2 regions of the Mycobacterium sp. NGS64 genome follow, and region 2 is predicted to be linked to the other one. Evidence: riboswitches for the same ligand, from Rfam matches in the RefSeq annotation. Region 2 holds a riboswitch; the other holds the start of a gene.
The links. A riboswitch is a leader RNA that binds a small molecule or an ion and turns the genes downstream of it on or off. The one in region 2 is predicted to bind S-adenosylmethionine.
Positions count from the first base shown of each region.

Region 1: it holds a riboswitch for S-adenosylmethionine, as region 2 does, so the genes downstream of both, AC5Y4S_RS14775 (rhodanese-like domain-containing protein) here and AC5Y4S_RS01590 (bifunctional o-acetylhomoserine/o-acetylserine sulfhydrylase) in region 2, are expected to answer to the same signal.

Region 1 is NZ_JCALCI010000003.1:179,974-184,179, reverse strand. Features, by position in the region: gene AC5Y4S_RS14790 (helix-turn-helix domain-containing protein) at 1-512, opposite strand, end outside; gene AC5Y4S_RS14785 (class I SAM-dependent methyltransferase) at 540-1,229, opposite strand; gene AC5Y4S_RS14780 (flavin-containing monooxygenase) at 1,256-2,425, opposite strand; SAM riboswitch class IV at 2,588-2,698, shown strand; gene AC5Y4S_RS14775 (rhodanese-like domain-containing protein) at 2,754-3,188, shown strand; gene AC5Y4S_RS14770 (O-succinylhomoserine sulfhydrylase) at 3,185-4,206, shown strand, end outside.
Region 2 is NZ_JCALCI010000001.1:312,205-316,410, forward strand. Features, by position in the region: gene AC5Y4S_RS01580 (class I SAM-dependent methyltransferase) at 1-201, opposite strand, end outside; gene metX (homoserine O-acetyltransferase MetX) at 198-1,325, opposite strand; gene AC5Y4S_RS01590 (bifunctional o-acetylhomoserine/o-acetylserine sulfhydrylase) at 1,337-2,701, opposite strand; SAM riboswitch class IV at 2,842-2,959, opposite strand; gene AC5Y4S_RS01595 (NADP-dependent isocitrate dehydrogenase) at 3,121-4,206, shown strand, end outside.

The sequences.
Region 1 (4,206 bases), on a different contig from region 2:
TCGCCGAGAGGAATTGCGATGGCAACACAGCTGAGATCCGGCCGCACCTCGGCGGCGTCCACTATGGGTGCGGCTCGGCCTAATTCGGCATAGGCCCGCGCGGTCGCCGTGCCGGGCGGCACCCGGGCTCCGGGTTCGGCTGTGAATTCCACCGGAATCCGAGCGCTGATTTCGTCGAGGTATACCGCCTCGCCGCCGATCATCGCGGACAAGTGCACGGCAGCCCCGGTGGCGGACGCCAGTTCGGCGATCGGCCGCCGGGCGGCCACCCGTAACCGACGCTCCGAGCTCACCTGCGCGCCCAGCCCCAGCAGGCTCGCACCGAGCCGATAGTGGGGGCCGTCGCGACTGACCGCCCCAACGGCGATCAATTGCTGCAGCAGTCGGCGGACCGTTTCCCGGGGGATCCCGCTTGCGTTAGCCAAGTCCAGCAGCCGCACCGGTTCCAACGCAGCCAGGTGATCCAGCAACTCAAATGCGCTCTCGATGACCCCGCGAGATTGGTCCACCATCGGCCCCAGGCGCGACGACCTGCAGTGTCAGCCGGCCTTGTGCGCCGTCAGCAGGTAGGCCGGCAGCTTTATCCGGCCCTTCTCGTCGCGGTCGCGCTGGAGAAATTCGGGCGGCCCGTCCGCGGCCGGGGGAATGTTCGCGTGGATGTGGGCGGGCCGGATTTCGTCGATTTCCCAGTACTTGCTAACCGCGGCGCGCAGTTCGTCCTCGTCGACCTCGTTCGGCTTGGGCTCGAAGTCCGCGGGCAGGGCGCCCTTGGCGAACACCAGCACGAAATAGCCAGCGCCGGGCGCCGCCGCGCGGTGGATCGCGCTGAGGTAACCGTCGCGCTCCTCCACCGGTAGCGAGTGGAACAACGTCGAGTCCGCGATCGTCGAGAAGCGCTCTCCCGAATCGGGTGGGTAGCCGGTGAAGGACGTGATGTCGGCCTGCACGAAAGTGGCGGTGGTCAGGCCGCGTTCGGCGGCCGCCTTGGTAGCCGCCGCAATGGCGGTTGGCGCGAGGTCGATGCCGACAACGGTGTGGCCCCGCGCGGCCAGTGCCAGCGACAGTTCGGCGAACCCGCATCCTGCGTCCAGCACGTCGCTGCGAAACTTTCCGTCCGCGATCAGCGCCGCCAACTCCGGCTGCGGCTCGCCGATGTTCCACGGCGGCGGCCCCTCGAATTCCCCCTGCTCGCGGTAAGCACTGTCCCAGTCCGTGATTTGGGATGACATATTTCTCCTATGTGTGTCGCGACATCTCAGGCGACGCCTCGCGCCAATGGGATGCGGTACAGCGGTTGGCAGTCTTGCGAGACGCGCTTGGCCAGCTTTCGTGATTGTTTGGCGAGGTAGCCAATCAGCGCGGGCCGGCTCAGCAGACCATGGAAGTACAGGCCGTCGGCGGCAGGTAACGGCGACAACCTAACCGGTAAGCCATCGGGTGTCAGCACCCCCAAGTGTCCGACCAATGGCTGCAGCCCCGGCCGATACCCAGTCGCGCCGATCATCACGTCGGGCTGGATCCGTGCGCCGTCGGCCAGCGCCACCTTGGCGCCCTCCAGCGCGGTGACCGCCCCAACCACCTCGACGGACCCGTCGCGCACGGCGCCGACAACCTCGGGGTCGACGACCGTTGGCGCGGCGTGCAGCCGATGCGCTTTCGAGAAGGGCCCCTCATCGGGAACGGGCAGGCCGATTGCTCCGAGATCACCGAACGCGCGGCGGCGCGCGGTGGCGGCGATCCGGTCGGCAATCCGTGGGGGTAGGTGGAACAGTGGAATGGATACCACGTCGTTGGGCAGTCCCCCAGGCCCCTTGCGCGGCAGGATGTTTGGTGGAGTTCGCACTGAGAGCCACACCTTGCTCGTTGCGCCTGTGCTCAGGTCGTGGGCGATTTCCATGCCCGACGATCCGGAACCGACAACCAGCACGCGCTTGTGGGCGTACGGCGCCGGGTCTCTGTAACGATTTGAGTGCAGTAGCTCACCGGCGAAGATGCCCGGCCAGTCCGGGATGAAGGGCGTGTGCTCGTAACCCGTTGCGACCACGACGTATCGGGCTTCGATGTCCCCGTTCGACGTCGTCAACCGCCATCCCGGGAAACGTCGGTCGATGCGTTCAACCGTGGTTTCGAGGAGGAGATCGATGCCGTCCTCGCGCGCATGCCGGTCCAGGTGCGCGACGACTTGGTCGCGGGTCGGATAGAGGGGAGTGCCTTGCGGGTAGCGCCGCCCGGGCAGGTGGGAAAATTGTCGACCTGTGTTGAGTCTGAGCCGGTCATACCGACTACGCCAGGATGCCCCCACCGCGTCGGCTCGATCGACGAGCAATGACCGAATTCCCTTGTCCTTCAGGCACAGGGCGGCAGCAATCCCGGCCGGCCCGGCACCGATAATCACAACCTGCGCGAAATGCGGGGGTGGACTCACGCCTACGACCGTAAAAGCCACGCCATAGGCGGCGAACCCCACGCCCACTGAGTGGGCTTTGGATGGATGTCGGGGAGCCCGGATTCCCAGAAAAGCGGCTTTCACCTGCAAGGACTCTGCTGCGCGATACCTCGGCAGCTCGGCCGTTGTAGATTGAACTTGCTTCATGAGATGCCGTCGCCAAGCTCCGACTGGATGGCACGCCAACCCCACGCTCGTGGGTGGCTCGGATGACGAAGCGGCCGGCACCACCGGTGACGACAAGAGCGCCTCCCCTGGGCGCGGATATTGTGGCTCACAAAGTTGGCGAAGGACGAGGTAAACACCCATGAGCACCGGGCAAGCACGCGCATACGCAGGAGACATCACCCCGCTCGAGGCATGGAAGCTGCTCAGCGACAATCCCCACGCGGTGCTGGTCGACGTCCGCACCGACGCCGAATGGCGGTTCGTCGGCGTGCCCGACCTGTCGAGCCTGGGCCGCGACGTGGTGTACATCGAGTGGGTCACCGCCAACGGCGTCCCCAACGCGAACTTCGCCGACGAGCTGAAAAGTCACGTCCCACCCGCGGACGACGAGCGGCCCGTGATCTTCCTGTGCCGCTCGGGTAACCGTTCCATCGGCGCGGCCGAGGTGGCGACGCAGGTGGGCCTCACCCCGGCCTACAACGTGCTGGACGGCTTCGAGGGCCAGCTCGACGCCAGCGGGCATCGCGGTGGAAACGGCTGGCGCGCGCTCGGATTGCCCTGGAGGCAAGGATGACCGACGACCAGTCGGTCCGCACGCCCAAGGCGCTGCCCGACGGCGTCAGCCAGGGCACCATCGGCGTGCGCGGCGGCCTGCTGCGATCCGGTTTCGAAGAGACCGCCGAGGCGATGTTCCTGACCTCCGGCTACGTCTACGAGTCGGCGGCCGTGGCCGAGCGGTCGTTCACCGGCGAGCTGGACCATTTCGTCTACTCGCGCTACGGCAACCCGACCGTGACGATGTTCGAGGAGCGGTTGCGCCTGATCGAGGGGGCGCCCGCCGCGTTCGCCACCGCGAGCGGCATGGCCGCGGTGTTCACCTCACTGGGCGCGCTGCTGGCGGCCGGTGACCGGCTGGTCGCGGCGCGCAGCCTGTTCGGCTCGTGCTTCGTGGTGTGCAACGAGATCCTGCCGCGGTGGGGGGTCGAGACCGTTTTCGTCGACGGCGACGACCTCGCGCAGTGGGAGCGGGCGCTGTCGGTTCCCACGCAGGCGGTGTTCTTCGAGACCCCGTCCAACCCCATGCAGTCACTGGTCGACATCGCCGCGGTGACCGAGATGGCTCACGCCGCGGGCGCGAAAGTGGTGCTGGACAACGTCTTTGCCACACCGCTGCTGCAGCAGGGTTTCCCGCTCGGGGTGGACGTGGTGGTGTACTCCGGTACCAAGCACATCGACGGACAGGGCCGGGTGCTGGGCGGCGCCATCCTGGGCGACAAGGAGTACATCGACGGCCCGGTGCAGAAGCTCATGCGGCACACCGGCCCGGCGATGAGCGCGTTCAACGCCTGGGTGTTGCTGAAAGGCCTTGAGACGCTGGCGGTTCGGGTCGAGCACAGTAACGCGTCCGCGCACCGCATCGCGGAGTTCCTCGAGACCCATCCCGCGGTGAGCTGGGTGCGCTACCCCTACCTGACGTCGCACCCGCAATACGACCTGGCCAAGCGCCAGATGACCGGCGGCGGGACGGTGATCACCTTCGCGCTCGACTGCGCCGAAAGTGCCGCCAAGCAGCGGGCTTTCGAGGTGCTGGA
Region 2 (4,206 bases):
GTCGACGGCCACCACGTCCAGGCCGCGTTCCACCAGCCGGGTGGTCAGCTTGCCGGTGCCCGCGCCCAGGTCCAGCACGCGGCGCGCGCCGCGGGGAATCAGCCAGTCGATGGCCTCCGGCGGATAAGAGGGGCGGCCACGCTCGTAGGCGGCGGCCGCCGAGCCGAATGACAGCGAGCGTTCCTGGCTGGAGCGGATCACCGCCGACCCCGATCAGCCGAGTCCGCCAAATCGAGCGTCTTGCGGATCAACTCGCCGACGGCCTCGGACTCGACCAGGAACCCGTCGTGCCCGCAGATGGAGTCGACGACGTGCAGCTCGGAGCAGCCGGGCAGCAGCTCGGCCAGCTCCTCCTGCAGCCGCAGCGGGTAAAGCCGGTCGGAGGTGATGCCCCCGACCACCACCGGCACCGGGCACCCGCGCAGGGCGCGCTCGACGCCGCCGCGGCCGCGGCCGACGTCGTGACTGCTCAGCGCCTCGGTCAGGACGACGTAGCTGCCGGCGTCGAAGCGGGCCAACAGCTTGTCGCCCTGGTGCTCCAGGTAGCTCTGCACGGCGTAGCGGCTGTCCGCGCCGCCCTGCTTGTCGTTGGCGAACCGGGTGTCAAGCTCGACCTCGCCGCGGTAGGTCAGGTGCGCGAAGCGGCGGGCGATGGTCAGCCCGGCGTCCGGCGATTGCCCCGTCTCGTAGTAGTCGCCGCCGTGCCAGTTCGGGTCGGCCTTGATGGCCGCGACCTGCGTGGCCTGCGTACCGATCTGGTCCGCGGTGGCGCGCGCGCCGACCGCCAGCAGCAGCCCCGCCCGCACCCGGTCGGGGTGGCCGACGATCCACTCCAAAGCCCTTGCGCCGCCCATGGATCCGCCGACGACGGCAGCCACCCGGTCAATGCCCAGGGCGGCCAGCGCGGCGACGTCGGCCTCCACCTGGTCACGCACCGAGATCAGCGGAAACCTTGAACCCCAGGGCTTTCCGTCCCGGGCCAGCGAGCTGGGGCCGGTGGAGCCGCGGCAGCCGCCGAGCACGTTGGTGGCCACCGCGCACCAGCGGTCGGTGTCGATCGGCGCTCCCGGCCCGGCCACGCCGTCCCACCAGCCGGGCGTGGGATGCCCGGGCCCGGCTGGCCCGGTGATGTGCGAATCGCCGGTGAGCGCGTGCAGCACCACCACCACGTTGTCGCGCGTCGGCGACAGCTCGCCCCAGCGCTGCACCGCGATGCAGACGTCGTCGATCACCGCACCGCTTTCGGTGGTCAGCGAGCCGATGTGGACGAGGCCGATCTCGCCTTCGGCGGGCAGCGTCTGCGTCGGGACGTCGGAGATCGTCATGTCGAAACCCCTCAGAACGCCGCCACGGCCTGCGGGTCGGCCGCCACGGCACCGATCTTGCGGGCCGCGGCGAAGCCGAGCTCCAGGTCGGCCAGGATGTCGTCGATGCCCTCAATGCCGACGGCCAGCCGCACCAGGCCGGGGCTGACGCCGGTGGACAGCTGCTCCTCGGGGCTCAGCTGGGCGTGGGTGGTCGACGCCGGGTGGATCACCAGCGAGCGCACGTCGCCGATGTTCGCGACGTGGCTGTGCAGCTGCAGCGCGTTCACGAACGCCTTGCCGGCCTCGACGCCGCCGGCCAGCTCGAACGCCAGCACGGCCCCGGTTCCCTTGGGCGCCAGCTTCTTTCCCCGCTCGTACCAGGGCGAGCTGGGCAGCCCCGCGTAGTTGACGGACACGACGCCGTCGTGGGCCTCCAAGAACTCGGCGACCCGCTGCGCGTTGGCGACGTGCCGCTCGACGCGCAGGCTCAGCGTCTCCAGGCCCTGCGCCACCAGGAACGCGTTGAACGGCGCGGCGGCCGACCCGAGGTCGCGCAGCAGCTGCACGCGGGCCTTGAGCGCGTACGCCGGCGGCCCGAGCTCGGCGAACACCACGCCGTGATAGCTGGGGTCGGGCGTGGTGAATCCGGGGAAGCGGCCCTGCGTCCAGTCGAAGGTGCCGCCGTCGACGATCACGCCGGCGATGGCGGCGCCGTGCCCGCCCAGGTACTTGGTGGCCGAGTGCACCACGATGTCGGCGCCCTGGGTGAACGGCTGGATCAGGTAGGGCGTCGCGATGGTGTTGTCGACGATCAGCGGCACGCCGTTGGCGTGGGCGACCCCGGAAACCCCGGGCGTGTCGAGGATGTCGATCTGCGGGTTGGAGATGGTCTCACCGAAGAACGCCTTGGTGTTCGGGCGCACCGCGGCCTGCCACGAATCGAGGTCGTCGGGATCGTCGACGAAGCTGACCTCGATGCCGAGCTTCGGCAGCGAATAGTGGAACAGGTTGTAGGTGCCACCGTAGAGCCGCGGGCTGGACACGATGTGATCTCCAGCACTTGCGAGGTTCAATATGGCGAATGTCTCAGCCGCTTGGCCGGAGGACAGGAAAAGCGCGGCCACCCCGCCCTCGAGCGCGGCGATGCGTTGCTCGACGACGTCGGTGGTCGGGTTGCCGATCCGGGTGTAGATGTTGCCCGGGACCTCAAGCCCGAACAGCGCGGCGGCGTGCGTGGTGTCGTTGAAGACGTAGGACGTGGTCTGGTAGATCGGCAGGGCGCGGGCGTTGGTCGCGGGGTCGGGACTCTGGCCGGCGTGAACCTGCTTGGTCTCGAACGACCAGTGCGCGGTCGGATCTGCCTCGGGGCTGGTTTCGTTGTTTTGTGAGCTCACGTGCGGTGTGCTTTCTTCTCTGAAGTGAATTCGGGTATCGGGAAGTGCGCGGTCGAACTACCGACGGCAGACAAAACGACGCGAGTGAGCTTGATGAATGCGCATCACGTTTCCCCTCTAGTCAGGGGTCCGGTATGGCGGACCCGCGCTTGCCGCGCAGCCTGTGGCTACTAGACCTGGTCTTTCACCCGGGGCACCCCACCGCGGTTGGAGGGTTGCCGGCCAGCAAGCCGGGGCTTAGCGCTGGCGCTCATGACCGATGTGAAGCCTATCTCATAGCGGCTCGCCCGTGCCAACAGAGATGCCGACAGAGATGCCAACAGACCGGCTCGCCTGCGGGTCGACACCTGTCCAAACACCCTTGATAACGTGGCAACCAGAACGCTGAGAACCGATCCAATGATGCCGGGAGATGGACCGTGTGCGCCGAACAGCCGACCGTCATCTACACGCTGACCGACGAGGCGCCGCTGCTGGCGACCTACGCGTTCCTGCCGATCGTGCGGGCCTTCGCCGAGCCGGCGGGCATCGAGATCAAGACGAGTGACATCTCCGTGGCCGCTCGGATCCTCGCCGAGTTCGGCGACTACCTCACCGAAGATCAGCGGGTGCCGGACGACCTGGCGGAACTCGGCGAGCTGACGCAGCGGCCCGACACCAACATCATCAAGCTGCCGAACGTCAGCGCCTCCGTGCCCCAGCTGGTCGCCGCCATCAAGGAGCTGCAGGGCAAGGGCTACCGGATCCCGGACTTTCCGCAGAGCCCGAAGACCGACGAGGACAAGGAAATTCGCGCCCGCTACGGCAAATGCCTGGGCAGCGCGGTGAACCCGGTTCTGCGGCAAGGCAACTCGGACCGGCGCGCGCCCAAGGCCGTCAAGGAGTACGCGCGCAAGCACCCGCACAGCATGGGGGACTGGTCGCCGGCCTCGCGCACCCACGTCGCCACCATGCGACACGGCGACTTCTACCACGGCGAGAAGTCGATGACGCTGGACCGCGCGCGCAACGTGAAGATGGTGCTTCGGACCAACAGTGGGGAGACCCTCGACCTCAAGCCGAAGGTCGAGCTGCGCGACGGCGACGTCATCGATTCCATGTTCATGAGCAAGAAGGCCCTGGTCGAGTTCTACGAGGAACAGATGCAGGACGCCTACGAGACCGGCGTGATGTTCTCGCTGCACGTCAAGGCGACCATGATGAAGGTCTCCCACCCGATCGTCTTCGGCCACGCCGTGAAGGTCTATTACAAGGACGCATTCGCCAAGCACCAGGAGCTGTTCGACGAGCTTGGCGTCAACGTCAACAACGGGCTGGTCGACCTGTACGACAAGATCGAATCGCTGCCCGCGACGCAGCACGAGGAGATCATCCGCGACCTGCACGCCTGCCACGAACACCGCCCCGAGCTGGCGATGGTCGATTCGGCCAAGGGCATCACCAACTTTCATTCGCCCAGCGACGTGATCGTCGATGCGTCGATGCCGGCGATGATCCGCGCCGGC